2 regions of the Streptomyces sp. NPDC046887 genome follow, and region 2 is predicted to be linked to the other one. Evidence: riboswitches for the same ligand, from Rfam matches in the RefSeq annotation. Region 2 holds a riboswitch; the other holds the start of a gene.

Region 1 (14,789 bases), on a different contig from region 2:
GCTTGCCGCCGCCCTCGGCGGAGGGCGAGCGCTCGTCGGCCGGGGCCTCGGCCGGGCGGGGCACGGCGGTGGAGGCGTCGGAGGCGGGGGCGCCGGCGGCGACACCCGGCACCGGGAGCTCCGGCTCGGCGTCCGCCACCGCCTTGCCGTTCTCCTTCTCCCGTACGACGTCCGCGACCGCCGGCTCCTCGGCGACGGCGGCGGTCTCGGTGACCGCCTCGACGCCGGTGGCGCGGGTGCGGGCCAGGGTGCCCGCCTCGATCTCGGCCGTCCAGTGGCAGGCCACCCGGTGCCCGTCACCGGTGTCGGTGAGCTCGGGGCGGTCGGTGGCGCACTTGGTCTCCTGCACCCAGGGGCAGCGGGTGTGGAAGCGGCAGCCGGCGGGCGGGTTCGCCGGGGAGGGCAGGTCGCCGTGGAGCAGGATGCGCTCGCGGCGGTCCTCCAGGTCGGGGTCCGGCACCGGGACCGCCGACATCAGCGCCTTGGTGTACGGGTGGCGGGGCCCCTCGTACAGGGCGTCGCTGGGCGCCTCCTCGACCAGCGAGCCGAGGTACATCACCCCGATGACGTCGGAGATATGGCGGACCACGGCCAGGTCGTGGGCGATGACGAGATAGGTGAGGCCCAGGGACTCCTGGAGTTCTTCGAGGAGGTTGACGACCTGGGCCTGGATGGAGACGTCCAGCGCGGAGACCGGCTCGTCGCAGATGATCACGTCCGGTTCCAGGACCAGGGCGCGGGCGATGCCGATGCGCTGGCGCTGGCCGCCGGAGAACTCGTGCGGGTAGCGGGAGAGCGCGTTGGCGGGCAGCCCGACCTTGGCCAGGATGGCCTTGATCTTCTCGCGGCGCTCGGCCTGGTCGGCGCCGATGCCGTGGGCGGCCATGCCCTCGGCGAGGATGGACTCGATGTTCTGCCGGGGGTTGAGGCTGCCCAGCGGGTCCTGGAAGACCATCTGGAGGCGGCGCCGGAAGCGGCGCATGGCCTCCTCGTCCAGCTTGGCCAGGTCGGTGCCGTCGAAGACGACCTCGCCCTCGGTGACGTCGACCAGCCGCAGCACCGCGCGGCCCAGGGTGGTCTTTCCGCAGCCGGACTCGCCGACCAGGCCGTAGGTCTGGCCGGCCTCGACCTTGAGGGAGACGCCGTCGACCGCGTAGACATGGCCGACCGTGCGGTCGAAGAGCACGCCCTTGCGGATGGGGAAGTGGACCTTGAGGTTGTCCAGTTCGAGCAGGCTCATGCCGGTACCTCCGCGGCGGGCCGGACCGGGGGCAGCACCGGGTTGACGCAGCGGACCTGGTGGCCGGCGGTGCGGGGCTCGGTCAGTTCGGGGGTGCCGGTCAGGCACTCCAGCGTGTAGTGGTCGCAGCGGGGCGCGAAGGCACAGCCGTCGGCCCAGGCGATCTTGTCGTTGATGGAGCCGCGGATGGGGTTCAGCGGCTCGCCGCGCGGGGCGTCGAGGCGGGGGATGGAGCCCAGCAGCCCGTGCGCGTAGGGGTGGGTGGGGTGGGCGAACAGCTCGCGGCGGCCCGCGGTCTCCACGGCCTTGCCGGCGTAGAGGACATTGACCTCGTCGCAGAGTCCGGCGACCACACCCAGGTCGTGGGTGATCATCAGCAGGGCGGTGCCCTCCTGGTCGACCAGTTCCTTGAGGAGTTCCAGGATCTGGGCCTGGATGGTCACGTCCAGCGCGGTGGTCGGCTCGTCGGCGATGAGCAGCCGGGGCGCGCAGGCGACCGCCATGGCGATCAGGGCGCGCTGGCGCATCCCGCCGGAGAGCTGGTGCGGGTACTCCTTGAGCCGCCGGGCGGGGTCCGGGATGCCGACCCGGTCCAGCAGATGGGCGGCCTCCTTGCGGGCCGCCTCGCCCTTGAGGCCGCGGTGGCGCTGGAGGATCTCGGTGACCTGGACGCCGATGGGGACGACCGGGTTGAGGGAGGACAGCGGGTCCTGGAAGATCATGGCCAGATGGCGGCCGCGCATGTCGCGGATCTTCGCGGGGCCGAGCTTCAGCAGGTCGGTGCCGTCGAACTCGGCGCGGCCGCCGACCCGTACGCCCTTGGCGGGCAGCAGGCCCATCAGCGCCAGCGAGGTGACGGACTTGCCGCAGCCGGACTCGCCGACCAGGCCGACGACCTGGCCCTGGTCGACGTCGAAGGAGACGCCGTCCACGGCCGTGGAGTCCTTGCGGCCCTTGGCCGTGAAGGTGACGCTGAGTTCGTCAACGGAGAGCAGTGGCATGGTGGTTCAGCCTCGCAGCTTCGGGTCGAGTGCTTCGCGCATGGCCTCGCCGAGCAGGGTGAACCCGAGGGCGGTGATGATGATCCCGACCGCCGGGTAGACCGCCATCATCGGCTCGTTGTCGAAGAACCGCTGGGCCTGCGAGAGCATCACGCCCCACTCGGGGACGGCCGGGTCGGGGTTGCCCAGTCCCAGGTAGGACAGGGCGGCCGCCTCGATGATGGCGGTGGCCAGGCTCAGGGTGGCCTGGACGATGACCGGGCTGAGGGAGTTGGGCAGGATCTGGGTGAGCACGATCCGGTTGCGCCGTACGCCGAGGGCGCGGGCGGCCAGCACGTAGTCGGAGCCGCCCTGGGCGAGCATCGAACCGCGCAGCATCCGGGCGAAGATGGGGATCTGGACAACGCCGACCGCGATCATCACGGTGGTGAGCGACTGGCCCAGCACGGCGGCGATGGAGACGGCCAGCAGCAGCGAGGGCAGCGACAGCATGATGTCGGTGATCCGCATGATCACGGTGTCCAGGCGCCGGCCCATCGGTCCGCCGAGGGTGGCGGCGGCGCCGGACACCACGCCGACCAGGGCGCCGATGACCAGGCCGATGAGCATGGACACCACGCCGACCAGCAGGGTCTGCCGGGCGCCGACGAGCATCCGGGAGAACAGGTCGCGGCCCAGGTGGTCCAGGCCGAACCAGTTCTCGCCGCGCATGCCGACGAACTCGCCGCGGTTGGGGAAGACCTCGCCGCGCCAGGTCTGCGCGGTGGGGGTGAACGGGGCGATCCAGGGGCCGATGACCGCCAGGACCACGAACACCGCGATGATCACCGCGCCGATGATGGCCATCTTGCTGTCGCGCAGCCGGCGGGCGGCCTCGCGCCAGAGGCTGGCACCGGTGGTGGACTCGGAGGTCTGCATCAGCTCCGCGAGCCGGTCGACCTTGTCCGCCTTCTTGGTCAGGGTGGTCAACTCAGTGCACCCGCACTCTCGGGTCGATGAGGCTGTACGCGAGGTCGACCAGCAGGTTGATCAGGACGTACACCATGGCGATGAAGAGGATGAACCCGACGAGCACCGGGTAGTCGCGGGCGTCGATCGCGGTGCGGATGAAGGAGCCGATGCCGCCGAAGTCGAAGACCGACTCGGTGAGCACCGCGCCGGACAGCAGGCTGCCGGTGAGCAGGCCGACGGCGGTGACGACGGGCAGCATGGCGTTGCGCAGGACGTGCCGGCCGCGCACGGTCCGCTTCTGCAGGCCCTTGGACTCGGCGGTGCGGACGTAGTCCTCGCCGAGCACTTCCAGCACGCTGGCGCGGGTCATCCGGACGATCACGGCGAGCGGGATGGAGGCGAGCGCGACGGCGGGCAGCACCAGGTGCACCAGCGCGTCCCAGCTGGCGTCGATCTCGCCGGTCAGCAGCCCGTCGAGGACCGCGAAGCCGGTGACCACGGTGGCGTCGAGCCCGGTGGACAACCGCCCGGAGCTGGGGAACCAGCCGAGCTGGACGGAGAAGAGCGCCCGGAGCAGCAGGGCGAGGAAGAAGACCGGGATGCAGATGCCGACCAGCGAGCCGGAGACGGAGGCCACATCCAGCCAGCCGCCGCGGTGCTTGGCGGCGAGGTAGCCGAGCGGGATGCCGACGACCACGGCGAGCAGGATCGCCGCGACGCTGAGCTCCACGGTGGCCGGGAAGCGCAGGGTGAACTCGTCCCACACCGGCTGGCCGGTCTGGGTGGAGGTGCCGAGGTCCAGTTCGGCGATGCGCTTGAGGAAGCGCCAGTACTGGACGGTGATCGGCTGGTCGAGCCCGAGGGCCCGGTTGATCCGTGCCACTTCGGCCTCGGTGGCGCGCTCGCCCAGGATCGCTGAGGCGGGTCCGCCGGGCAGTCGGTTCAGCCAGAGGAACAGCAGGACCGACAGGCCGAGCAGGGTGGGTATCAGCTGTAGCAGTCTTCGTACGACGAGTCGCAGCACCCCGCGTGCCCCTTTCTCACGTTGGAGCGGGTCCGCCCGGCCACGGAGGTCTCAGTGGCCGGGCGGACCCGCAAGGTGTGCGGTTACTTGAAGCTGGCCTCGGCGAAGTTCTCCTGCGTCAGCGGGGAGACCTTCGGCGGGTTGATGTTCTTGCCGAAGGCGATGGCCGGCGGCGAGGAGGAGATCGGCACACCGGGGGCGTACTCGGCGATGATCTCGTTGGCCTTCTTGTACGCCTCGACGCGGCCGGCCGGGTCGGTCACCTTGGAGGCGGCGGTGACGGCGTCGAAGACCTTCTTGTCCTTGAAGCCCCACTGCTTGTCGAAGCCGGCGAACCAGGTGCCGATGAAGTTGTAGCCGTCGTTGAAGTCACCGGTCCAGCCGAGCATGTACAGGGCGCAGGAGCCCGCCTCGGTGGCGTCCAGGTAGTCCGGGGCCCACTTCATGGCCTTCGGCTCCACGGTGATGCCGGCCTTCTCCAGGTCGGCCTTCATCAGCTCGAACATGTCCTGCGGGGCGGGCATGTACGGGCGGGTGACCTCGGTCGGGTAGCAGAACTGGACCTTCAGCTTCTCCTCGCCGGCCTTCTTGAGGAGCCCCTTGGCCTTCGCGGTGTCGTAGGCGTAGGTCTTCACCTTGTCCGAGTGGCCGGCGACCGTGTCGGGCATGAACTGCGTGGCCGCCTTGCCGCCCTCGGGCAGCTGGGTCTTGACCAGGTTCTCCCGGTCGATGGCGTGCGAGATGGCCTGCCGCACCTCGGGCTTCTTCAGCGCCGGGTTGGCGGTCTGGGTCATGCCGACGTAGAAGATGTTGAAGACGTCGCGGGTGGGGACCTGGAAGCCCTCCTTCTCCAGCGTCTTCACATCGGCCGGAGCGACCAGGTCGTAGCCGTTGATGTCACCGGCCTGGAGCGCCTGGCGGCGGGTCTCCTCGGTGGAGATCGTGCGGAAGACCAGGTTCTTGATCTTGGCCTTGTCGCCCCAGTAGTCGTCGAAGCGGGACAGGCTGACTTCCTTGTTGCCCTTGTTCCACTTCGTGATCTTGTACGGGCCGGTGCCGGCGACCGTGCCGGCCTCCTGGCTGTACTTGGGGTAGGTGATCGCGTCGCCCTTGGCGGAGGCGTCCTGCTTCGCGTACTCCTTGAGCGCCTTCGGCGAGTGGATCGCCAGCGCCTGGAGGGAGAAGCCGCCGGGCAGGTTGGCGGAGGGCTCGTTGACCTCGATGACCGCGGTGTTCTCGTCCTTGGCCGTGCAGGACTTGTAGTTGGCCTTGGGCGTCTCGGGGTCCTCGTTCTTGGCGAAGCCGCCCATGATGGCCTGCCAGTAGTAGGAGACCGCGCTCGACTGGTAGGTGCCCTTCCAGTTGAACCAGTGGTCGTAGTTGGCGCAGACCGCGGCGGCGTTGAACTGCTCGCCGTCGTGGAACTTCACGTTCTTGCGGAGGTTGAAGGTCCACACGGTGCCGGCCGGGTTGCTGGACCAGGTCTCGGCCAGGCCGCCGGTCAGCTTGCTGCCGCCGGACTCGTGCTCCAGCAGCGCCTCGAACGCCTGCCGGGTGACCCGGAAGGTCTCGCCGTCGGTGGCGAGCGCGGGGTCGAGCGAACCGGGGTCGCCGGCGCCGGCGAACACGAAGGTGTCCTTGGCGCCGCCCTTGTCACCGTCCTTGTCGCGGTCGCTGGCACAACCAGAGGCGATCAGCCCGACGGCGACCACCGCCGTGACCGCCCGGATGGATCGTGATCGATACGTGTGCATAGCCCACCCCTGGTATGTGCGCATGGTCGCTGGGTTCGATTGGCCGAACACTACCCACGCCTCTGACCGAGGAGAACAGTCCGCATAGCGGTGATACCCAGTCGAGACCCGGACACCGAACCAACCGGACGTATACGGGAGATAGGGCCGCCACGCGGTCATCGGCACCCATGTGCGGGCACATCGGCGGGCGGGCGGCGGGGGCGGGGCGGGTGGTCCTTGAGTTGGATCGGGACGGGCGGGGCGCTCCGGCCGGCCCGGGGTCGCGGACCGGCCGGAGCGACGGAGCAGGTCAGCCGCGCTGGGCGGCGTCGTAGGCGGCCCGGGCGGTCTGGTCGAGCACCGGCCCGTAGATCGGGCTGCTGCTCGCGAGGTCCTCGCCGTGGCTGAGGACCGACACCACGGTGCCCTTGCCGGTGGCGGGGTCGAAGCCGGCCAGCCAGGGGCCGCCGCTGGAGCCGCCGGCCAGGTCGCACGGGAGGAGCAGCTCGTTGCCGGGGGCGGGCTTGGTGGTGCCGGCGCAGTGCATCAGCTCCTCGCCCCGCTGGGGCGTGGTGGCCGGGTAGCCGAAGGCGGTGACCCGCTCACCGGCCTTGCGGCCGAAGGCGATCTGCTGCGCCCCGGCCGCGTCGGCCAGCCGCTTGCCCTTGACGGGGGTGGCGACCACCATCGCCGCCACGTCGTTGACGGTGTCCTCGGCCCAGCTGCGCGGGGTCATGGTCGCCTTGACGGCGTAACGCCCGTACGGGGCCTTGCCCTTGGCGTAGCCGGGGGCGAAGACCAGGTCGGTGTAGGTGTTCACCGGCGAGGAGCCGAGCCGGGCGCAGTGCGCGGCGGCCATGATCACCGAGCCGTTGCCGCTGGTGACGGAGGTGGCCGTGCACCAGGTGTCCTGGCCCTTGTGGTTGACGAAGAAGAGCCGGCCGACGCTGGGGACGGCCTTGCCGGTCCAGGGCTTGCCGAGCGGCCCGCTCGGTCCCAGGTCGACGGTGCCGCCGACCTTCTTCATGCGCTCGGGCGTCCAGTAGCGGAGGGCGGCGCCCTGGTCGGCCGCGGGGTAGGTCACCGTGCTGATCGGCCCGGCCTTGACCGGGGCGGCGGCGACGGCGGGGGCGGCCGGGAGCGCCAGGGGGCCGGCCAGGGCGAGCAGGGCGGTGGCGAGACCGGAGGCGGTGCGGCGGGCGCGGCGGGACGGACGGGGAGGCGGGAAAGACATGGGTGCCCTCTCGGATGACCGGGTCGACTGGACCGACTGGATCGACTGGATCGACTGGATCGACTGACCGGCATGGGTGTCGGTCGTCCGGGAGGATGCGGTTTCGGCGCGTGCGGTGCACCCGCCGCCTGAATCGGCGTCAGAAAGCTCAGAGCGTACGGGGCGGGTAGCCGTAGCCGGTGTGGGGGACGACCGGGGCGGTGGCGTGGGCCTCGCGGTCGTAGAAGGGGCGGGCGTGGGCGCGCAGCCAGAGCGCCACCGGGTCGTACGAGTCGGACATGGCGACCGTGGAGACCGGCAGCCCGTCCGGGACGGCGGCCACCGACTGGCTCATGATGGCCCGCACCGCGTCCACCGCGCCCTGGCCGGAGTCGTACAGGTCGAGGCCGATGACCAGGTACGGGGTGCCGGCGGCGGGCTGCACCCAGGCGCGGCGCAGCGAGCGGACGGCCGGGGTGCGGTGGGCGTTCTGTGCGAGCAGCGCGTAGAACTGCGGCAGGGCGATGGTGGGTTCGGAGAGCCGCAGCGGTCCGGCGGGCATCCGGTCCAGGCCGGCGGCGATCCGGCGCAGGTCGGGCCAGGGGACGCCGACACCGCCGCCGGGGGCGTGCGGGTTGAGCCAGAGGCCCCAGCGCTCGGCGTACAGGGCGCGGGCGATGTCCCGCCCGGTGACCACCTCGTGGGCGCGGTCCCAGCCGGAGGCGGCGAGCTCCCGCTCGGAGGTGGCGCACGGGGCGTAGCCGTGGCCGTCGACCTCCATGTTCCCGTACTGGGCGTCCGAGGAGCCGGGGCGGCCCTGCCACAGCAGCATCCACAGCCGGCCGTCGGCGAGGGCGTGCAGCAGCGCCTCGTAGGCGTCGTACCGGCCGGGCACGACCCGTCCGAGCAGCTCCTCGACCCCACCGGTCGCCGCGGTGCCTGACCCGCTCACTCGTTCTCCCGCCCCTCTACGGGCCACCCGGCCCACCCGGCAAGCTTATGTGCGACGGGCGCGGTCAGGCCGGTCCGCGCTGGTGGAAGGGGCGGACCCGCTCCAGCATCCAGTCCCCGACCGGGTCCTGGGCCACGTCGAGCAGGACCAGGTTGACCGGCCAGCGCACCGGGACGCGGCCGAGCGCCCGGCCCAGGGCGTCCATCGGGGCGGTGCGCTCGGGGCCCTCCCAGGAGGAGAGCTGGACGCCGATGAAGAGCACCGGGTCGCCGCCCTCGACGCTGGCCAGGCAGCGGCGGGCGGTGAGCACGGTGCCGGCGGCGTCGAACTCGGCGGCCGCGGCGGCCAGGAAGTCCACCGGGTCGTCCTGCCAGTCGGGCTCGAAGAGCCGCACCCGGCCGCCGGAGGCGGGCCCGTCCAGCGGGGTGTGCCCGATGCGGCACAGCTCGGCGACGGCCGGGGGCGGCAGCGGTACGCCGACGGCGCCGCCCGGGTTGACGGCGATGCCGACCTGCGGGGGCAGCCCCCGGGCGAACTCCACGGCGGGCGCCACGGCGTGCGGGAGGCGGGGGCCGGCGCAGCGCTGGAACTGCTCGGCGGAGCTGAAGACCGGGACGTAGGCCTGGCCGTCCAGCTCCAGGGTGGGCAGGTCGAGATCGCGGCTGTCGGGGCCGCCGCCGCCCGGCAGCGGCACCCAGACCTGGCTGCGGCCCAGCACCTCGATCAGGCGGGCCCCCGCCTCGGGCGTGCCGAGCGAGGCGGCGAGCGCCTCCTCCAGCTCGTTGGCCGGCCATGCGGTGTCCACTGCTGCCCTTGTCCTTCCCCGCGCCGCGCGCGCCTCCGCCCCGGTCGGGTCACCGGTGGCTGCACCCTAACGCGGGGCGGGCGAGGGCTGTCAGCCCGGGCGGGAAGGGGCTGCCTACCCGGGCGAGCGGGGCCCGTCAGCCGTCGAAGGCGATCCGGCGCAGGGCGGAGGCGGCGGGGCGGTCCAGCAGGATCGCGGAGCCGCAGCCGGCCGGGAGGATGCCGCGCTCGGCGTCGCCGACCAGCCGGCCGACGGCCCGGCGGTGGCGGGCGAAGGCGTAGCCGGAGACGCCCCGGCCCCGGTCGCGCTGGCCCTGGCGGGCGGTGCGCGGGGTGACGTCCAGGAGCAGCAGATGCAGCCGGCGGCCGCGTCTGGCGGCCTCCCGGGCCAGCCAGCGGCGCACCCAGGCCTGGGTGCCGCAGTCATGGACCACCACCGGCTCGCCGGAGCGCAGCGCCCGGCGCAGCCCGGCGTAGTGGGCGAGCCGGGCGAGCGGGCGGTAGACCGCATACGGCAGGGCGGCGGGCATCCGGTGCTCCCAGCGCTCGCGGGCGTCCTGGGAGTCGATGCCGCGGCCCTGGGCGGCGCGGGCGATCAGGGTGGACTTGCCGCTGCCGGGCAGTCCGGAGACGACGACCAGGTCACCGGGGGCGAAGGTGAGGGCGCGCGGGCCGCGGCCGGAGCGCTCGCGCAGATCGCGCACGGTGGGCAGGGCGGGGCGGGCGGCCGGATCCGCGGCGGTGGCCCGGGCGCGGGCGGGCAGCCGGGGCCGCACGGCGCCGCCGGACCCGGTGCCGGCCGCGCCGGCCGGGCCCGCGCCCGTCGCGTACGCCTCGGTGCGCTGCGTCCTCATCGCTCACTCCCCCGTCCAACGGGCCCCGTCGGGCCCAGCTTCCCGAGCTGTCTCACGCCAGGGGCTCGCCGTGTTCCGAGCTTTGCCCCTGAAGTGTAAAGAATCGGTAATAAGGCACAAGTGATATGACCATCCCCACGCTGAGGCCCCGGCAATCCGGACCTTTTCCGATGGCAGTGCTCGTGCGATGATGTGCCCGCCACGCGCACAGTTGGACAGCTCGACCGCTCGACCGTGCTGACAACCGCATACCGGCCGCTCGAATCCGCGCGGGAGAGTTCCGGGGCCGTACCGAGAGGTACACCGCACGCCCCGGGCGCCGAAGGAGCAAGTCCCTCCCTTGAATCTCTCAGGCCCCGTACCGCACGCGATGAGGCAGATCTGAAAAGCGAGCCGCTCCGCCGGCTCCACCCAAGGTGCAAGCCCCGACCCGCCGTGGTCGCGGCGAACCTCTCAGGTTCCGATGACAGATGGGGAGGATCGTCCTCGCCAGCATGCCCCGGACCTGGGAGCCACATCCGATGAGCACCGCCCCCCGTACGACCGCCCTCGACGCCGTGCACCGCGCGCTGGGCGCGACCATGACCGACTTCGCCGGCTGGGACATGCCGCTGCGCTACGGCAGCGAGCGGGACGAGCACCAGGCCGTCCGCAGCCGGGCCGGGCTGTTCGACCTGTCCCACATGGGCGAGATCACCGTCACCGGGCCGCAGGCCGCCGCGCTGCTGGACTTCTCGCTGGTCGGCAACATCTCCTCGGTCGCCGTGGGCCGCGCCCGCTACACCATGATCTGCCAGGAGGACGGCGGCATCCTGGACGACCTGATCGTCTACCGGCTGGAGGAGCGGCGGTACATGGTCGTCGCCAACGCCTCCAACGCCCAGACCGTGCTGGACGCGCTGAGCGCGCGGGCGGCCGGCTTCGACGCCGAGGTGCGCGACGACCGGGACGCCTACGCGCTGATCGCGGTGCAGGGCCCGGCCTCCCCCGGCATCCTCGCCTCGGTGACCGACGCCGACCTGGACGGGCTGAAGTACTACGCGGGGCTGCCCGGCACCGTCGCCGGGGTGCCGGCGCTGATCGCCCGTACCGGCTACACCGGCGAGGACGGCTTCGAGCTGTTCTCCGCCCCCGAGCACGCCGAGACCCTGTGGACCGCGCTGACCGAGGCGGGCGCGGAGGCCGGGCTGATCCCGTGCGGGCTGTCCTGCCGGGACACCCTGCGCCTGGAGGCGGGCATGCCGCTGTACGGGCACGAGCTGACCACCGCGCTGACCCCGTTCGACGCGGGGCTCGGCCGGGTGGTCAAGTTCGAGAAGGAGGGCGACTTCGTCGGGCGGGCCGCGCTGGAGGCGGCCGCCGAGCGCGCCGCCGCCAAGCCGCCGCGCAAGCTGGTCGGGCTGGTCGCCGAGGGCCGCCGGGTGCCGCGCGCCGGGATGTCCGTGGTGGCCGGCGGCGAGGTGGTCGGCGAGGTCACCTCCGGCGCCCCCTCCCCCACCCTCGGCAAGCCGATCGCCATGGCCTACCTGGACGCGGCGCACGCCGAGCCGGGCACCGCGGGCGTCGGCGTCGACATCCGCGGTACCCATGAGCCGTACGAGGTCGTCGCGCTGCCGTTCTACAAGCGGCAGAAGTGACCGCGTAGCCGGTAGCCCGTAGCCGTACGGAAGGGTCAGCCCGTACCCGTACGGCCGCATCCGGCCCCGTAGCACGGGTGAGGCACGCCCGCGCCACCGCTCCCCCGTTCACCACCACTCCCCCGCGTACAGGAGAATCCAGGTCATGAGCAACCCCCAGCAGCTGCGCTTCAGCAAGGAGCACGAGTGGCTGTCGCCCGCCGAGGACGGCGTGTCGACGGTCGGCATCACCGAGTTCGCGGCGAACGCGCTCGGCGATGTGGTGTACGCCCAGCTCCCGGAGGTCGGCGACACGGTGACCGCGGGCGAGACCTGCGGCGAGCTGGAGTCGACCAAGTCCGTCAGCGACCTGTACTCGCCGGTGAGCGGTGAGGTCGTCGAGTCCAACCAGGACGTGGTGGACGACCCGTCCCTGGTGAACACCGCGCCGTTCGAGGGCGGCTGGCTGTTCAAGGTACGTGTCAGCGAGGAGCCGAAGGACCTGCTCTCCGCGGACGAGTACGCCCAGTTCTCCGGCGCCTGAGGAGCCAGATCGATGTCGCTTCTGAACACCCCCCTGCATGAGCTGGACCCGGACGTCGCCGCCGCCGTCGACGCCGAGCTGCACCGCCAGCAGTCCACCCTGGAGATGATCGCCTCGGAGAACTTCGCTCCGGTCGCGGTCATGGAGGCCCAGGGCTCGGTCCTCACCAACAAGTACGCCGAGGGCTACCCGGGCCGCCGCTACTACGGCGGCTGCGAGCACGTCGACGTGGTCGAGCAGATCGCCATCGACCGGATCAAGGCCCTGTTCGGCGCCGAGCACGCCAACGTGCAGCCGCACTCCGGTGCCCAGGCCAACGCCGCCGCGATGTTCGCGCTGCTCAAGCCGGGCGACACGATCATGGGCCTGAACCTGGCCCACGGCGGTCACCTGACCCACGGCATGAAGATCAACTTCTCCGGCAAGCTCTACAACGTGGTCGCCTACCACGTGGACGACGCCACCGGCCAGGTCGACATGGCCGAGGTCGAGAAGCTGGCCAAGGAGTCCAAGCCGAAGCTGATCGTGGCCGGCTGGTCCGCGTACCCGCGCCAGCTGGACTTCGCCGCCTTCCGCCGGATCGCGGACGAGGTCGGCGCCTATCTGATGGTCGACATGGCCCACTTCGCGGGCCTGGTCGCGGCGGGGCTGCACCCCAACCCGGTGCCGCACGCCCATGTGGTCACCACCACGACCCACAAGACCCTCGGCGGCCCGCGCGGTGGCGTGATCCTCTCCACCGCCGAGCTGGCCAAGAAGATCAACTCCGCGGTCTTCCCCGGTCAGCAGGGCGGCCCGCTGGAGCATGTGGTCGCCGCCAAGGCGGTCTCCTTCAAGATCGCCGCCTCGGACGACTTCAAGGAGCGCCAGCAGCGCACCCTGGACGGCGCCCGGATCCTGGCCGAGCGCCTGGTCAAGGACGACGTCACCCAGCACGGCGTCTCCGTGCTGTCCGGTGGCACCGACGTCCACCTGGTCCTGGTGGACCTGCGCTCCAGCGAGCTGGACGGCCAGCAGGCCGAGGACCGGCTGCACGAGATCGGGATCACGGTCAACCGCAACGCGGTCCCGAACGACCCGCGCCCCCCGATGGTCACCTCGGGCCTGCGGATCGGCACCCCGGCGCTGGCCACCCGCGGCTTCACCACGGAGGACTTCGCCGAGGTCGCGGACGTGATCGCCGAGGCGCTGAAGCCGGCGTACGACGCCGAGGCACTGAAGGCCCGGGTCTCCGCGCTCGCCGCGAAGCACCCGCTGTACCCCAGCCTGTAGCCTTTGCTAGGTATACGTAACTTTTGCCGATTGTCGTGAAGGTTACGTAGCACACAGACTGATTCGCGGGGCACCGCGCACACTGAAGAGTGAGTGCGGTGCCCCGTGGCTTGCCCCCGGACCGCCCGGGGCCGGCCCCGCAGCTCTTCCATCCCCCGCTTGTCCCTGCACCACCCCGGCAGACAGCGACGTCTACCCACCAAGGAGACTTCCGTGGCCATCTCGGTCTTCGACCTGTTCTCGATCGGCATCGGCCCGTCCAGCTCCCACACGGTCGGCCCCATGCGGGCGGCCCGGATGTTCGCCCGGCGCCTGAAGAACGAGGGGCTGCTCGCCCACACCGCCAAGGTCCGCGCCGAGCTGTTCGGCTCGCTCGGCGCCACCGGCCACGGGCACGGCACCCCCAAGGCGGTGCTGCTCGGGCTGGAGGGCGACTCCCCGCGCACCGTGGACGTGGAGAGCGCGGACGCGCGAGTGGAGGCGATCAAGGAGGCCGGGCGGCTCAACCTGCTCGGCGCCCACGAGATCGGTTTCGACTTCGACGAGGACCTGATACTGCACCGCCGCAAGGCGCTGCCGTACCACGCCAACGGCATGACGGTCGTCGCCTTCGACGCCTCCGGGGCCACCCTGCTGGAGAAGACCTACTACTCGGTCGGCGGCGGCTTCGTGGTGGACGAGGACGCGGTCGCCGGCGAGAACCCGATCGTCCCCGACGACACCGCCCTCCGGCACCCCTTCCGCACCGGCGACGAGCTGCTGCGGCTCACCCGGGAGACCGGCCTGTCCATCTCCGCGCTGATGCTGGAGAACGAGAAGGCCTGGCGGACCGAGGAGGAGATCCGCGCCGGTCTGCTGGAGATCTGGCGGGTGATGCAGTCCTGCGTGGAGCGCGGCCTGTCCCAGGAGGGCATCCTGCCGGGCGGGCTGAAGGTGCGCCGCCGGGCCGGGCACACCGCCCGCAAGCTGCGCTCCGAGGGCGACCCGCTGGCGCTGTCCATGGAGTGGATCACCCTCTACGCGATGGCGGTCAACGAGGAGAACGCGGCCGGCGGCCGGGTGGTGACCGCCCCGACGAACGGCGCGGCCGGCATCATCCCGGCGGTCCTGCACTACTACGTGAACTTCGTGCCCGGCGCCGACGACGAGGGCGTGGTCCGCTTCCTGCTGGCCGCCGGCGCCATCGGCATGCTCTTCAAGGAGAACGCCTCCATCTCCGGCGCCGAGGTCGGCTGCCAGGGCGAGGTCGGCTCCGCCTGCTCGATGGCCGCGGGCGCGCTCGCCGAGGTGATGGGCGGCTCCCCCGAGCAGGTGGAGAACGCCGCCGAGATCGGCATGGAGCACAACCTGGGCCTGACCTGCGACCCGGTCGGCGGCCTGGTCCAGATCCCCTGCATCGAGCGCAACGGCATGGCCGCCGTCAAGGCCGTCACCGCGGCCCGGATGGCGCTGCGCGGCGACGGCAGCCACAAGGTCTCCCTGGACAAGGTCATCAAGACCATGAAGGACACCGGCGCCGATATGAGCGTGAAGTACAAGGAGACGGCCCGCGGCGGGCTGGCGGTGAACATCATCGAGTGCT
Region 2 (14,789 bases):
AGCGCCGGCCGCTGATCCCCGTACCGGTGCGCCGTCCCCGGGGTCGAAAGACCCGGGCGCGGCGCACCGGTACTCCATTCGGCGGAACCCGTCGCGACGTGCGACGATGTGCGGCATGTCGCAGCAGCCCCCCGTTCGGAGCACCGGTGCACCGCCTCCGCGGCCCGACGCGTCCATGTCGCTGCTGACCAATGTGATGGACCACGCCCTGGACGACGGCTACGCCGAGGCGTCGGCCCGCCGGGCGGCGGAGGACCGCGGGCTGCCGCGCACCCTGCGGGCCAAGCTGGGGCTCGCGGCCGGTCTGGTGCTGGCCGCCCTGGTGGTCACCCTCGGTGCCGCCCAGGCGCGTACCTCGGCCCCGGTGGTCGCCAAGGAGCGCGAGGAGCTCATCGACCGCGTCCAGTCCAAGACCTCGGCCGCCGACCAGCTGGAGAAGCAGGTCGAGGGGCTGCGCACCGAGGTGGGGGAGCGGCAGCGCCAGGCGCTCCAGGACCACGGCGGCGACCAGGCGGACGTGGTCGGACTGCTGTCCGGCGCCACCCCGGTACGCGGTCCGGGGCTGAAACTCGTCATCGACGACGCCGAGGCGAGTGACAAGGGCGGCGGCGGGCCGCGGGAGAGCGCCTCCTTCACCGACACCGGGCGGGTACGCGACCGGGATATGCAGCGGGTGGTCAACGGCCTGTGGCAGTCGGGCGCCGAGGCGGTCGCCATCAACGGCCAGCGGCTGACCGCCCTGTCGGCGATCCGTGCCGCGGGCGACGCCATACTGGTCGACAACCGGCCACTGGCACCGCCGTACACGGTGCTGGCGGTGGGGGACGCGAAGCGGCTCCACACCACCTTCCAGGACAGCGCGGACGGCGCGTATCTGGACGTGCTGCGGGAGAACTACGGTGTCCGCAGCAGCATTTCGGAACAGGGCGAGGTACGTCTGCCGGCCGCCCCGAGCCTCATCGTCCGTATCGCGCAGCCGAGGCTCGCCGGGGAAGGCGCGGGTGAGGGCGCGGGCCGGGACGGGACCGGGACGGCCGGGACCGACACAGCAGGGAAGGGCACATCGTGATCGCCGTACTGGGCCTCGTCGTGGGAGTCGTGGTCGGACTGTTCATCCGGCCCGAAGTGCCGGCGGCGGTCGAGCCCTATCTGCCCATCGCCGTCGTCGCCGCGCTCGACGCGGTCTTCGGCGGGCTGCGGGCGATGCTCGACGGCATCTTCGTGGACAAGGTCTTCGTCGTCTCCTTCCTCTCCAATGTCGTCGTCGCCGCGCTGATCGTCTTCCTCGGCGACGAACTGGGCGTCGGGGCGCAGCTGTCCACCGGTGTGGTCGTCGTGCTCGGCATCCGCATCTTCTCCAACGCCGCCGCGATCCGGCGGCACGTCTTCCGGGCGTGAGGCCGATGAGCAGCAACGACGAGACCCCGACGGGCGGGGCCGCGCCGGACTCCGGCCGGGCGGCCGAGGGCCGGCCGGCCGTACCGCCGCCGCCCCCCGCCTCCGGGCAGCAGCCTCCCGAGACCCCTGTCCGGCCCGCGGCCCACTCCCCGCGGCCCGAGCCGACGCCGGAGCGGCCGCAGCCGCCCGTACAGCTGTCCGGATCCGCCGGGCTGCCGGGCACCCAGCCGGAGGCCGCCCAGCACCCCCAGCCCCGGCCTCCGCAGCCGCAGCCCTCGCGGCCGCTGCCGCCGAACGGGCAGCAGCCTCCCGCGTATCGGCTGCCGCAGCCCCCGGCCCAGCCGCAGCCGCCGCGGGCGGTCCATCAGCCGCTGCCGCCGCAGCAGCCGGTGGCGGGCGCACCGGAAGCGGCGTACCGGCCCTCGGGCCCCGTACCGGACCAGGACCCGGCGTCCGGCCCTCCGCCCACCGCCGAAGCCGCCCCGAAGCCGACTCCGGAGCCGGAGGTGACCGGTCGCCAGCGGCTGCTGGCCGGGCTGTGGCCGCCGCGGGTGACACGGGCGCAACTCGTCGTCGCCCTGCTGCTGTTCGGCCTGGGCCTGGGTCTTGCCATCCAGGTGCGCTCGACCGGCGACGACGAGGCGCTGCGCGGGGCGCGCCAGGAGGACCTGGTGCGCATCCTGGACGAGCTGGACGACCGCACCCAGCGGCTGGAGGACGAGAAGGCCCGGCTGGAGGACCAGCGCACGGAGCTGGAGAACAGCTCCGACCAGGCCGAGGAGGCCCGCAAGCAGACGCTGGAGAAGGAGCGCCAGCTCGGCATCCTGGCCGGCACCGTCGCCGCGCAGGGGCCGGGGATAACGCTCACCGTCGAGGACGGCGCGGGCGCGGTCGACGCGGACATGCTGCTGGACGCGATCCAGGAGCTGCGCGCGGCCGGTGCCGAGGCCATCGAGGTGAACGGGGTGCGGACGGTGGCCAACAGCTACTTCAGCGGCGACCCCGGTGGCATCGAGGTCGACGGGCGGGCGATCAAGGCGCCGTACCGGTTCGAGGTGATCGGGAAGCCGGAGGATCTGGAACCGGCCCTGAACATCCCGGGCGGGGTCGTCCAGACGCTGGAGAAGGAGCAGGCCACCGCGGTGGTGAGCCGGTCGGAGAAGATCGTTGTCGATGCCTTGCGACCGGTGCAGCGGCCTGACTACGCTCGGTCGTCCTCGCAGTGAAGCGGGGGTGTATGGGGGCCGTTGTCCAGGGGCACCAGGTTGCGGGGGGTCGGCGCACCGAGATCGCGGTGCGTGAGGGAAACTGTCCGGAGGATACGGACGTTGTGAGAATGTCCGGGTCGGCAGGTGTGTTCGTCCGAGGTTCGTCCTGCCCCACGGGCGGGTCTGTTTCGTTCAAGGGGAATCGCCCGTGAAGTTGTTTGCGAAGTTGTTCGGCAAGAGCGCACGCGAGGACGGCGGCAACGCCCGGCACCGCGCACCGCGCCATGGCCAGAGTGAGGAGCAGGGCGGCGAGCGCCCCCTGTTCCGTGATGAGGTCGGCCACCCCGGTGGTGACGTTTCCGGAGGCCAGGGCGCGTCTGTTGACCCTGGCTCGGCAGGCCGCATAGGTTTCGGGGAACCATCGACCTCGGGTGCGGGCGGCGGGTTCACCCCCGACCCGTACGCCACCAGCCCGCATCTCGCGGGCCAGCCGCGGCAGGAGGGTTCGGCCATGCCGGTGTGTACGAGGTGCGGTCACCGCAACGCCGAGGCGAGCCGTTTCTGCTCCAACTGCGGTGCCCCGCTGCGTGCGGGTGCGGTGCCCGAGCGGGCGTCCGAGACCACCTCCACGATCTCCATCTCGGGCCTTGAGGCGTACGACTCGGAGGTCACCGGCCAGACGCAGCTGCCGTCGCTCTCCCCGGAGGCCCAGGCCGCCGTGGAGGCGCTGCCGCTGGGCTCGGCGCTGCTGGTGGTGCGCCGGGGGCCCAACTCGGGCAGCCGCTTCCTGCTGGACGGCGACCTGACCACGGCCGGACGCCACCCGCAGAGCGACATCTTCCTGGACGACGTGACCGTGTCGCGGCGGCATGTGGAGTTCCGGCGCTCGCCGGACGGCAGCTTCACGGTCTCCGACGTCGGCAGCCTCAACGGGACGTACGTCAACCGGGAGCCGATCGACTCGGTGCCGCTGAACAACGGCGACGAGGTGCAGATCGGCAAGTACCGGATGGTCTTCTTCGCGAGCCAGCAGCGGGGCGTGTGACCCGGCCGGGCAGGTCTCTGCCGCGCGGCGCCGGGGACGGTGCCGCGCGTGCGGCCGAGCGCCTGGTGAGCATCGGCACGGTGCTCACCAGGCTCCGCGAGGAGTTCCCCGAGGTCACCATCTCCAAGATCCGCTTCCTGGAGGCGGAGGGGCTGGTGGAGCCTCGCCGCACCGCGTCCGGGTACCGCAAGTTCAGCCCCGAGGACGTGGAGCGGCTGCTGCGCATTCTGCGCATGCAGCGTGATCACTATCTGCCGCTGAAGGTGATCCGGGAGCATCTGGACGCCGTCGAGCGCGGCGGGGAGTCCGCCGCCGCCCCGCCGGTGCCCGCGCCGCGCCGCAGGGCCGGGGAGGACGGGCCGTGGGAGCACCCGGCCGCCGAACCGCCCGAGCCCCCGCCGCCGGTCCGGATCGGCCGTCCGGAGCTACTGGCGGCCGCCGGGGTGGGCGAGGGGGAGTTGGTCGAGTGGGAGTCCTACGGGCTGCTCCAGCCCGGCCCGGACGGCGGGTACGACCCCGAGGCGGTGACCGTCGCCAAGCTGGTCGCCGAGCTGCGGCGGTTCGGTCTGGAACCCCGCCATCTGCGGGCCGTGAAGGCGGCCGCCGACCGGGAGGCGGGGCTGGTCGAGCAGGTCGTGGCGCCGCTGCGCCGGCACCGCAACCCGCAGACCCGGGCCCATGCCGAGGCCACCGCGCAGGAGCTGGCCGGGCTGTCCGTACGGCTGCACGCGGCACTGGTCCGGCTGGCCCTGGGAACCCGTCCGCAGTAGGCGCCGGGGCCCGTCGGGGCCGCGGAACGGGGGGCCGGGCAGCGCCCCGGAACCGATCTTGGAGGGGCCCGACTATCCAAACCGGTCCGGCACGTCCTAGGGTTGCCATGTGAACGAGCTCGATGTCGTCGGTGTCCGGGTGGAAATGCCGTCCAACCAGCCGATCGTGCTCCTGCGTGAAGTGGGAGGCGACCGGTACCTCCCGATCTGGATCGGTGCGGGAGAGGCGACGGCGATCGCCTTCGCCCAGCAGGGCATGGCCCCTGCCAGGCCGCTCACGCATGACCTCTTCAAGGACGTCCTGGAGGCGGTGGGCCAGGAGCTCACCGAGGTGCGCATCACGGACCTGCGGGAGGGTGTCTTCTACGCGGAGCTGGTGTTCGCCAGCGGTGTGGAGGTGAGCGCCCGGCCGTCCGACGCCATAGCGCTGGCCCTGCGGACCGGGACCCCGATCTACGGGAGCGACGGCGTGCTCGATGACGCGGGCATCGCCATCCCGGACGAGCAGGAGGACGAGGTGGAGAAGTTCCGCGAGTTCCTCGACCAGATCTCGCCCGAGGACTTCGGCACCAGCAGCCAGTGAGCTCCGCCGCCTCGGAGACCGGGGCGGCGACCGTGCCCCTCCGGAGGGCGCGACCGTGCCGAAACAGCGCACACGCTGATGAAACGCGCATCCTTGCCCGATTCCAGGTCACGCCAAACCACTCTCGGGGTGATTGTCACTCGGCGTGGCGAGCGCGGCGATCGTTGACGCACCCCCGGTGACTCCCTACCGTCGAGTGGCAGGTCAAGGACGGAGGGTCGTTGTGATGATCAGCGGCGACGGTGCGACGGGGAGTGCCCCCGGACGAGGTCCGGTGGAGCAGCGGCCGTATCCGCTTCACGGGCAGACCCACGGGCAGACGGCCGACCGCGCGCCGGGCGGCGCGGCGCTCTCCCACGGCGGTCCGGACCGCCCTTCCACCCCGGCCCCCGAGCCCGCCGACGAGGCGGTCGGCTACCGCGGGCCCACCGCCTGCGCGGCCGCCGGGATCACCTACCGCCAGCTCGACTACTGGGCCCGCACCGGTCTGGTGGAGCCCAGCGTCCGGGCCGGCCGGTCGGCGGGCGCCCAGCGCCTCTACAGCTTCCGGGACGTCGTCCTGCTCAAGATCGTCAAGCGCTTCCTGGACACCGGGGTCGCCCTGCAGAACATCCGCACCACCCTGGTGCATCTGCGGGCCCGCGGCGGCGACCTGGAGCACATGACGCTGATGAGCGACGGGGCGACGGTCTACGAGTGCTCCTCGCCCGGCGAGGTGGTGGCGCTGCTCCAGGGCGGCCAGGGCGTCTTCGGGATCGCCGTCGACGTGGTCTGGCGGGACGTCGAGGCGGCGCTGTCGCAGCTGCACGGCGAGCGGGTGGACACCGGCGAGACCCTGGTGCGCCACCATCCGGCCGACGAGCTGGCGCGGCGCCGGCGCGACCGGGCGGTCTGAGACGGCGGCCGCGCCACTCGTACGGGTGTGCGGGGCGGTTGTCAGTGGGATGCGGCAGCATCAGTGGTGTGAGAGCCGCGCCCACCATCCTGCATCTGGACATGGATGCCTTCTACGCCGCCGTCGAGCAGGCGGCGAAGCCCAGTCTGCGCGGAAAGCCGGTGGTGGTCGGCGGACTGGGCCCGCGCGGGGTGGTGGCGACCGCCTCGTACGAGGCGAGGCGCTTCGGGGTGCACTCGGCGATGCCCACCGGGCAGGCCCGCCGACTGGCGCCCAACGCGGCCTATCTGGTCCCTCGGTTCACCGTCTACCGGGCGGTCAGCGAGCAGGTGATGGCCCTGCTGCGGGCGCTGTCACCGCTGGTGGAGCCGCTCAGCCTGGACGAGGCCTTCGTGGACCTGGAGGCCGGGGGCGCGGCGGACGACGCCGCCGGCGCCCGGCGCACCGGGGAGCGGCTGCGGGCGGACATCCACGCGGTCACCGGGCTCACCGGCTCGGTGGGGCTGGCCGGGTCCAAGATGCTCGCCAAGATCGCCTCCGAGCAGGCCAAGCCGGACGGGCTGCTGCTGATCGAGCCGGGCACCGAGCGGGAGCTGCTGGGGCCGAAGCCGGTGCGCATCCTGCCCGGTGTGGGCCCGGCGACCGGCGAGCATCTGCGCCGGGCCGGGATCACCACGGTGGCCGAGCTGACCGAGGCCGGTGAGGACGAGCTGGTACGCCTGGTGGGCAAGGCGCACGGGGCCTCGCTGTTCCGGATGGCCATGGGGTACGACGACCGCCCGGTGGTCGCCGAGCGGGACGCCAAGTCGGTGTCGGTGGAGGACACCTTCGACGTGGACCTGCACGACCGGGTGCGGGTCCGGGCCGAGGTGGAGCGGCTGGCCGAGCGGTGCGTGCAGCGGCTGCGGGGCGCCGGGCGCTCCGGCCGGACGGTGGTGCTGAAGGTGCGCCGCTACGACTTCTCCACGCTCACCCGCTCCGAGACGCTGCGCGGCCCCACCGACGACCCGGGCGTGGTGCGGGAGGCGGCGGCCCGGCTGCTGGAGCTGGTCGACACCACGGGCGGGGTGCGGCTGCTCGGGGTGGGCGTGACCGGGCTCGCCGACTACACCCAGGAGGACCTGTTCGCCCAGGCCGCGGAAGCCCGTGAGGCGGCGGCGGTGGCAAGGGCGGCGGACACGGCCCGGGAGGACGGTGTACGGGGCGAGGGCGGCGTCTCGGGCGGCGGGGAGCCCGCCGGGGTGGACACGGGCGGGAGCGGGGCAGCGGGGGCCGGGGTGGGCCTGGAGGAGGCGGCGGTCGGTACGGGTGCGGAAGTGGTCGCTCCGGTCGCGGCGGAGCACCAGGGCGCGGTGGTTCTCCCTGCCGGGACGCGGGGCGGCACCGAGGGTGTGGTCCCGGAGCCGGAGGAGGGCGCGCGGAAATGGCTGGCGGGGCAGGACGTACGGCATGCCGAGCACGGAGCCGGATGGGTGCAGGGCAGTGGGATCGGCCGGGTGACGGTGCGGTTCGAGGCGCCCACCTCGCCGCCCGGGCGGGTGCGCACCTTCCGTACCGACGACCCGCTGCTCAGCCCGTCCGATCCGCTGCCCCTCGTACCGGAGCCGGAATCGGAGTCGGAGGAGGCGGGCGGTCGGCTCTGCTGACCGGGGTCAGTCGTCCTGGCCGGCCAGGCGGCCGAAGTCGCGGTCCGGGGGAGGCGGCGCGGCCGGCAGGGCGATGCCGTAGTGGTGGTAGAGCTGCACCTCCTGCTGCGGGGAGAGATGGCGGCCCACGCCGAAGTCCGGGGCGTCCTTGATCAGCGCCCGCTCGTAGGGCACCCGCAGCTCCTCGCCCACCAGTTCGCTCGGCTCCAGGGGGACGAAGGCGTCCCGGCTGAACAGGCCGGTGCGCACGGCCGCCCACTCGGGCACACCGGTCGCGTCGTCCAGATAGACCTCGTCCACGGTGCCGATCTTGTTCCCGTCGCGGTCGAACGCCTTGCGGCCGATCAGGCTGCGCGGATCGATGTCGGTCTGCACGGTCCCTCCAACAGGTCGCACCCGCTCCATGGACACTACGTAAGGGCACAACGGTGACGTCGGCCACTTGAGGGATGGCGCCGGGACCCCGCTGGTAGGCTGGTTCCGGCTGCTGACCCCGTGCGGGAGAGTCCTCCGAGCAAGACCGTCGGAGGCGCCGAAGGAGCAAATCCTCCCCGGAATCTCTCAGGCCCCCGTACCGCACGGACGAGGTCACTCTGGAAAGCAGGGCAGGCGTCGGACGGCACCTGCCCTCACCGACGGTGAAAGCCGGTCCGCCGCAGGGCGGTCCGGTGAAGCTCTCAGGTTGAGATGACAGAGGGGGAGGCCGTCCGGGCACCCGCGCCGTGGTGCCCCTCGCAGGTCGTGACGACCAGGAGGCCCCCGCAGATGACCGCCAACCGTACTCCGCTCACCGAGCTTGAGCAGGGCATCCCCTTCGAGCAGCGGCACATCGGGCCCGACGCCGAGGCCCGGGCCAAGATGCTCGCGCAGGTCGGCTACGGATCGCTCGACGAGCTGACCGCCGCCGCCGTACCGGACGTCATCAAGAGCACCGAGGCCCTCGGGCTGCCGGACGCCCGCACCGAGGCGGAGGTGCTGGCCGAACTGCGTTCGCTGGCCGACCGCAACCAGGTGCTCGCCCCGATGATCGGGCTCGGCTACCACGGCACCTTCACCCCGCCGGTCATCCTCCGCAACGTCATGGAGAACCCGGCCTGGTACACCGCCTACACCCCGTACCAGCCGGAGATCTCCCAGGGCCGGCTGGAGGCGCTGCTCAACTTCCAGACCATGGTCGCCGAGCTGACCGGGCTGCCCACCTCCGGCGCCTCCCTGCTGGACGAGGGCACCGCGGCCGCCGAGGCGATGTCGCTCTCCCGCCGGGTCGGCAAGGTCAAGCAGGGCGTCTTCCTGATCGACGCGGACGCGCTGCCGCAGACCATCGCCGTGATCGAGACCCGCGCCGAGCCCACCGGTGTCGAGGTGGTCACCGCCGACCTGAGCGAGGGCATCCCGGCCGAGATCGCCGAGCGCGGCGTCTTCGGTGTGCTGCTCCAGTACCCGGGCGCCTCCGGGGCGGTGCGGGACCTCAAGCCGGTCGTCGACCAGGCCCATGAGCTGGGCGCGATCGTCACCGTCGCCGCCGACCTGCTCGCCCTCACCCTGCTCACCTCGCCGGGCGAGCTGGGCGCCGACATCGCCGTCGGCACCACCCAGCGCTTCGGCGTCCCGATGGGCTTCGGCGGCCCGCACGCCGGCTATATGGCCGTCCAGGCCAAGCACGCCCGCAGCCTGCCCGGCCGGCTGGTCGGCGTCTCCGTGGACGCCGACGGCAACAAGGCCTACCGCCTGGCCCTGCAGACCCGCGAGCAGCACATCCGCCGCGAGAAGGCCACCAGCAACATCTGCACCGCGCAGGTGCTGCTCGCCGTGATGGCCGGGATGTACGCGGTCTACCACGGCCCCGAGGGGCTGAAGACCATAGCGCGGCGCACCCACCGCTACGCCGCGATCCTCGCCGAGGGCCTGCGCGCCGGGGGCGTGGAGCTGCCGCACGGCGCCTTCTTCGACACCGTCACCGCCAAGGTGCCCGGCCGGGCCGCCGAGATCGTCGCCGCCGCCCGCACCGGCGGGGTCAACCTCCGCCTGGTCGACGCCGACCAGGTCTCCGCCGCCTGCGACGAGACCACCGGCCGCGCCCAGATCGCCGCCGTGTGGAACGCCTTCGGCGTCACCGGGGACGTGGAGGCGCTGGACGCCGCCACCGAGGACGCCCTGCCCGCCGGGGTGCTGCGCACCGACGCCTACCTCACCCACCCGGTCTTCCACGCCCACCGCTCCGAGACCGCGATGCTGCGCTATCTGCGCCGGCTCGCCGACCGGGACTACGCGCTGGACCGGGGCATGATCCCGCTGGGCTCCTGCACCATGAAGCTCAACGCCACCACCGAGATGGAGCCGGTGACCTGGACCGAGTTCGGCCAGATGCACCCCTTCGCCCCGGCGGCGCAGGCCCAGGGCTATCTGACGCTCATCCGCGAGCTGGAGGAGCGGCTGGCCGAGGTCACCGGCTACGACAAGGTCTCCATCCAGCCCAACGCGGGCTCCCAGGGCGAGCTGGCCGGTCTGCTCGCGGTCCGCGCGTACCACCGCGCCAACGGCGACACCGCCCGTACCGTCTGCCTGATCCCGTCCTCCGCGCACGGCACCAACGCCGCCAGCGCGGTGATGGCCGGGATGAAGGTGGTCGTGGTGAAGACCGCCGACGACGGCGAGATCGACGTCGAGGACCTGCGGGCCAAGATCGAGCAGTACCGCGACGAGCTGTCGGTGCTGATGATCACCTATCCGTCCACCCACGGGGTGTTCGAGGAGCACGTCGCCGACATCTGCGCCCAGGTGCACGACGCCGGCGGCCAGGTCTACGTGGACGGCGCCAACCTCAACGCCCTGGTGGGCCTCGCCAAGCCGGGCCACTTCGGCGGCGACGTCTCCCATCTGAACCTGCACAAGACCTTCTGCATCCCGCACGGCGGCGGCGGTCCCGGTGTCGGCCCGGTCGGCGTGCGCGCCCACCTCGCCCCGTACCTGCCCAACCACCCGCTCCAGCCGGGCGCCGGACCGGAGACCGGTGTCGGCCCGATCTCGGCCGCCCCCTGGGGCTCGGCCGGCATCCTGCCGATCTCCTGGGCGTACGTCCGGCTGATGGGCGGCGAGGGCCTCAAGCGCGCCACCCAGGTCGCGGTGCTGGCCGCCAACTACGTGGCCAAGCGCCTGGAGCCGCACTACCCGGTGCTCTACACCGGCCCCAACGGACTGGTCGCCCACGAGTGCATCGTGGATCTGCGCCCGCTGTCCAAGGCGACCGGCGTCAGCGTGGACGACATCGCCAAGCGGCTGATCGACTACGGCTTCCACGCCCCGACCATGTCGTTCCCGGTGGCCGGCACCCTGATGATCGAGCCCACCGAGAGCGAGGACCTGGCCGAGCTGGACCGGTTCTGCGAGGCGATGATCGCCATCCGCGCCGAGATCGAGAAGGTCGTCTCCGGCGAGTGGCCGGCCGAGGACAACCCGCTGGGCAACGCCCCGCACACGGCGGCCGCGCTCGGCGGCGACTGGGACCACGCCTACACCCGCGAGCAGGCCGTCTTCCCGGCCGGGGTCTCGGCCGCGGACAAGTACTGGCCGCCGGTGCGCCGGATCGACGGCGCCTTCGGCGACCGCAACCTGGTCTGCTCCTGCCCGCCGCTGGACGAGTACGAGGGCTGACAAGGACCACCGCTCATGCCGAGGGCCGGTACGGAGGATTCCGTACCGGCCCTCGGCCGTTGTCCTGTCTCCGGTCGCGCCCGTGCGGAGTCAGCGCCGGTCCGGTGTGCGGCGGCTCAGGCGGCCGTCATCACCTGCGCTGTGCCCAGCGGCCGGTGCGGGGCGATGATCTGCCCGTCCGGCAGCAGCTCGCCGGTGTCCTCGAAGACGAGGACTCCGTTGCACAGCAGGCTCCAGCCCTGTTCCGGATGGTGCGCCAGCAGGCGCGCCGCCTCCCGGTCGGCGGAGTCGGCGGTCGGACAGGCTGGCTGGTGCTGGCACATGGATCGGTTCTTTCGCTGCGGTGTCGTATGTGTCCTGCGGCTTGACGCGGAGTCCATCGCCGCCCCCCGTGTGTCGTCGGTCCCTGTGGACGGATCCCGCCCCCAGTGTTGCCCTACGGACCGCGGTCCGCAGGGATTTCGCAGCAGAGCTTCCTCAAGCTCCATGACGTGTCACCCGTGCGGATGGTTCAGCTCTACCGAACCATCACTTGGGACCGTTTCGCCTGACACCACTGGACTAGTCCGATCGGGTGGGCCCGATGGGTGGCCCCCCTTCGTCGGCTCAGGCGGTGGACTCCAGCAGCGGGGGAGGAGCCAGCCGCAGCGTCATCACCGGCAGCAACTCGGCCACCCGGTACGGCAGATGGGAGGCGATCCCCGGCGGCGCCGGGGCCAGCGGGACCAGCAGGTCGGTGGGGGCCGGGGTGCCCTCCGCCGGGTCGGCCCCGGCGTTGCCGTGCAGCCACAGCGTCAGCATGTACAGCTCCGGAACGGAGAGCAGCCGGGGCTGGTAGCGGCCCGCCATGGTCTCCGCCTGGCGCAACGCGCGTTCGGTGGAGGCGAGATAGGGCCCCTCGAAGAACCGCGAGACGGTCCAGCCGTCGGCCGAGGGCAGCGCGTCGGCGGCCGCCACCACACGGTCGCCGCCGCGGATGTGGAACCGCCAGCCGGCCAGCCGGGTGCGCGGCGCCCCGGCCCGGGCCGGCCGGGCCGAACCGGTGGCGGTCGGGGCGTCCCGGACGTCCAGCACATGGACGGGGAGCGGGAGTTCGGGGCTCAGCGGTCCCTGGACGGACCGCAGGGCGGGGGTGTGCGCGGAGCGTACGACGGGTGAGCCCAGCGCGGTGAGGACGGAGCGCAGGGCGGGCGCGGGGGCAGGGGATACCTGAAGCGGCATGTGGGTCGCCTCTCGGTCAACGGACACGGGCGTGCGGGAGACAGGTGGAGACAGGGTGCTGCGGAGGAGAAGGGCGCGGACGGCACTGTCGGCAGCGGGGTCAGAGGTGGCCGCCGGGCCGGTGGGCCGGGCGCGCGACTCTCTGCCTCGTCCCGCGGAAGTTTATACGACGGGCGTTCGCCGATTGTTTCGGCTAGCTGTCGAGGTGGTTACCGGCAAGAACTCATCCGGTCTTTGTTTCGCGAAGTATCTGTGGATTCTCCGTGCGCGCCACCGGTCCCGTCTGCGCTCCTGCCGGGAACGGGGTCGGCTGGATCGCGACCCTCGTTTCCGGTGGCTCCGGCCGGCCTTTCGCGGCATCGTCGGCGCGGTTACTGCCTGCGGCCTCATGCCTGCGGAATGTGCCGCGTGGACGTCCTCTCCAGACTACCGGGCGAGAGGCTTCGGTGCGGGCGTTATGGATCAGCCCATGCGGGCAGTATGGTCCGTGACGCAAGCGGCCGGTGCCGCGTACCCCACCCATGAGGAAGGACGCTCCGATGGGGGAGAAGGTCGTGGCGGACGGGTTCGACCTGTCCGACCGGCAGAGGTACCGCGCGAAGCTCCAGCAGTGCCTGACGGGCCTCGGGCGGCTCCTCGCCGAGAAGCGGTTCGACAAGCCGCGGAATCTCGTGGGTCTGGAGATCGAGCTCAATCTCGCGGGCGCCGACGGTATGCCGCGGATGATGAATGGCGAGGTGCTGGAGCGCATCGCGAGCCGCGATTTCCAGACCGAGCTGGGAATGTTCAACCTCGAAGTGAACATCCAGCCGCACCGGCTCGGCGGCCGGGTGCTGGAACAGCTCGCCGAGGAGCTGCGCACCGGGCTGGCATATGCGCACCGCAAAGCCCGTGAGGTCGATGCCGGAATCGTGATGATCGGCATTCTGCCGACACTCGCCGAGAAGGACCTGGTGTCGGCGAACCTCTCCGACGTCGACCGCTACGTCCTGCTCAACGACCAGATCACGGCGGCCCGGGGCGAGAGCTTCGCCCTCGACATCGACGGGGTGGAGCGGCTGACCTCCACCGCCAACTCCATCGTGCCGGAGGCAGCGTGCACCTCGGTGCAGCTGCACCTCCAGGTCACCCCCGACCGCTTCGCCGACGTGTGGAACGCCGCGCAGGCCCTGGCGGCCGTACAGATCGCGGTCGGGGCGAACTCGCCGTTCCTCTTCGGCCGGGAGCTGTGGCGCGAGTCCCGTCCGCCGCTGTTCACCCAGGCCACCGACACCCGCCCGCCGGAGCTCCAGGCGCAGGGCGTACGGCCGCGCACCTGGTTCGGCGAGCGGTGGGTCTCCTCCGCCTACGAGCTGTTCGAGGAGAACGTCCGCTACTTCCCGGCGCTGCTGCCGATCTGCGACGACGAGGAACCGCTGAGCGTGCTGGACGCCGGCGGGGTGCCGCAGCTCCAGGAGCTGGTGCTGCACAACGGCACCGTCTACCGCTGGAACAGGCCGGTGTACGAGGTCGTGGACGGCGTGCCGCATCTGCGGGTGGAGAACCGGGTGCTGCCGGCCGGGCCGACCGTGGAGGACGTGGTGGCCAACGCCGCGTTCTACTACGGGCTGATCCGGGCGCTCGCCGACGACGCCCGCCCGGTGTGGCGGCGGCTCGCCTTCGAGGACGCGGCCCGCAACTTCGACACCGCCTGCCGGCACGGCATCGACGCCGAACTGACCTGGCCTCGGCCCGGCCGCGCGGGCGGGGTGACCACCGTCCCGGCGGTGAAGCTGGTCCGCGACGAACTGCTGCCGCTCGCCGCCGCCGGGCTGGACGCCTGGGGCGTGGAGAAGGCCGACCGCGACCGCTACCTCGGCATCATCGAGCAGCGGTGCCGACGCGGGGTGAACGGCGCCTCCTGGCAGGTGGACACCTTCCACCAGGCCCTGGAGGAGGGCCTGGAGCGGGACGCGGCGCTGGCCGCCACCACCCGCCAGTACTGCCGGCTGATGCGGCAGGGCGAGCCCGTGCACACCTGGCCGGTCGGCATCGGCGACGACTGACCCCCGTTGAGCGGGACCGGCCGGGCGTCGGGCAAGCTGTCGGCTACGGCAGGCGGCATCCGACCGGAGGCAGGTGTACGGGCACGTGGCAGCAACCCTTCCCGCGGAGGGCGTCTCACAGCGGACCCTGAGGTCCGAGACCTGGATCGTGCTGGCCCTCTCGCTGGGGGCGAGCGCGGCCTCGGCGCTCATCAGCTTCATCGGCTCGCTGACCAGGCCCGAGGGCTTGAAGGACCAGGCGGCCACCCTCAACGGCTCCTACGCGCCCGGGCGGCCCTGGCTGGACCTCGCCTGGCAGCTGTTCGGCATCGCCACCGCGCTGGTGCC

Evidence for each region. Region 2 has a riboswitch for glycine ahead of gcvP (aminomethyl-transferring glycine dehydrogenase). Riboswitches for the same ligand answer to the same signal wherever they lie in the genome.
Region 1: another riboswitch for glycine. It lies ahead of gcvT (glycine cleavage system aminomethyltransferase GcvT); the one in region 2 lies ahead of gcvP (aminomethyl-transferring glycine dehydrogenase).

The regions. Positions count from the first base shown of each region.
Region 1 is NZ_JBEYXH010000015.1:96,508-111,296, forward strand. Features, by position in the region: gene ABZ945_RS16700 (oligopeptide/dipeptide ABC transporter ATP-binding protein) at 1-1,240, opposite strand, end outside; gene ABZ945_RS16705 (ABC transporter ATP-binding protein) at 1,237-2,241, opposite strand; gene ABZ945_RS16710 (ABC transporter permease) at 2,248-3,210, opposite strand; gene ABZ945_RS16715 (ABC transporter permease) at 3,212-4,216, opposite strand; gene ABZ945_RS16720 (ABC transporter substrate-binding protein) at 4,300-5,970, opposite strand; gene ABZ945_RS16725 (peptidase) at 6,263-7,186, opposite strand; gene ABZ945_RS16730 (enhanced serine sensitivity protein SseB C-terminal domain-containing protein) at 7,335-8,117, opposite strand; gene ABZ945_RS16735 (enhanced serine sensitivity protein SseB) at 8,182-8,922, opposite strand; gene ABZ945_RS16740 (AAA family ATPase) at 9,059-9,775, opposite strand; glycine riboswitch at 10,036-10,149, shown strand; gene gcvT (glycine cleavage system aminomethyltransferase GcvT) at 10,297-11,412, shown strand; gene gcvH (glycine cleavage system protein GcvH) at 11,558-11,935, shown strand; gene glyA (serine hydroxymethyltransferase) at 11,948-13,207, shown strand; gene ABZ945_RS16760 (L-serine ammonia-lyase) at 13,421-14,789, shown strand, end outside.
Region 2 is NZ_JBEYXH010000057.1:3,435-18,223, forward strand. Features, by position in the region: gene ABZ945_RS31520 (mannose-1-phosphate guanyltransferase) at 1-15, shown strand, start outside; gene ABZ945_RS31525 (DUF881 domain-containing protein) at 116-1,069, shown strand; gene ABZ945_RS31530 (small basic family protein) at 1,066-1,398, shown strand; gene ABZ945_RS31535 (DUF881 domain-containing protein) at 1,770-2,624, shown strand; gene ABZ945_RS31540 (FHA domain-containing protein) at 2,707-3,651, shown strand; gene ABZ945_RS31545 (MerR family transcriptional regulator) at 3,717-4,421, shown strand; gene ABZ945_RS31550 (bifunctional nuclease family protein) at 4,531-5,004, shown strand; gene ABZ945_RS31555 (MerR family transcriptional regulator) at 5,228-5,899, shown strand; gene ABZ945_RS31560 (DNA polymerase IV) at 5,968-7,545, shown strand; gene ABZ945_RS31565 (PRC-barrel domain-containing protein) at 7,552-7,920, opposite strand; glycine riboswitch at 8,034-8,132, shown strand; gene gcvP (aminomethyl-transferring glycine dehydrogenase) at 8,311-11,196, shown strand; gene ABZ945_RS31575 (DUF5999 family protein) at 11,313-11,519, opposite strand; gene ABZ945_RS31580 (hypothetical protein) at 11,803-12,417, opposite strand; gene ABZ945_RS31585 (glutamate-cysteine ligase family protein) at 12,957-14,462, shown strand; gene ABZ945_RS31590 (type II CAAX endopeptidase family protein) at 14,548-14,789, shown strand, end outside.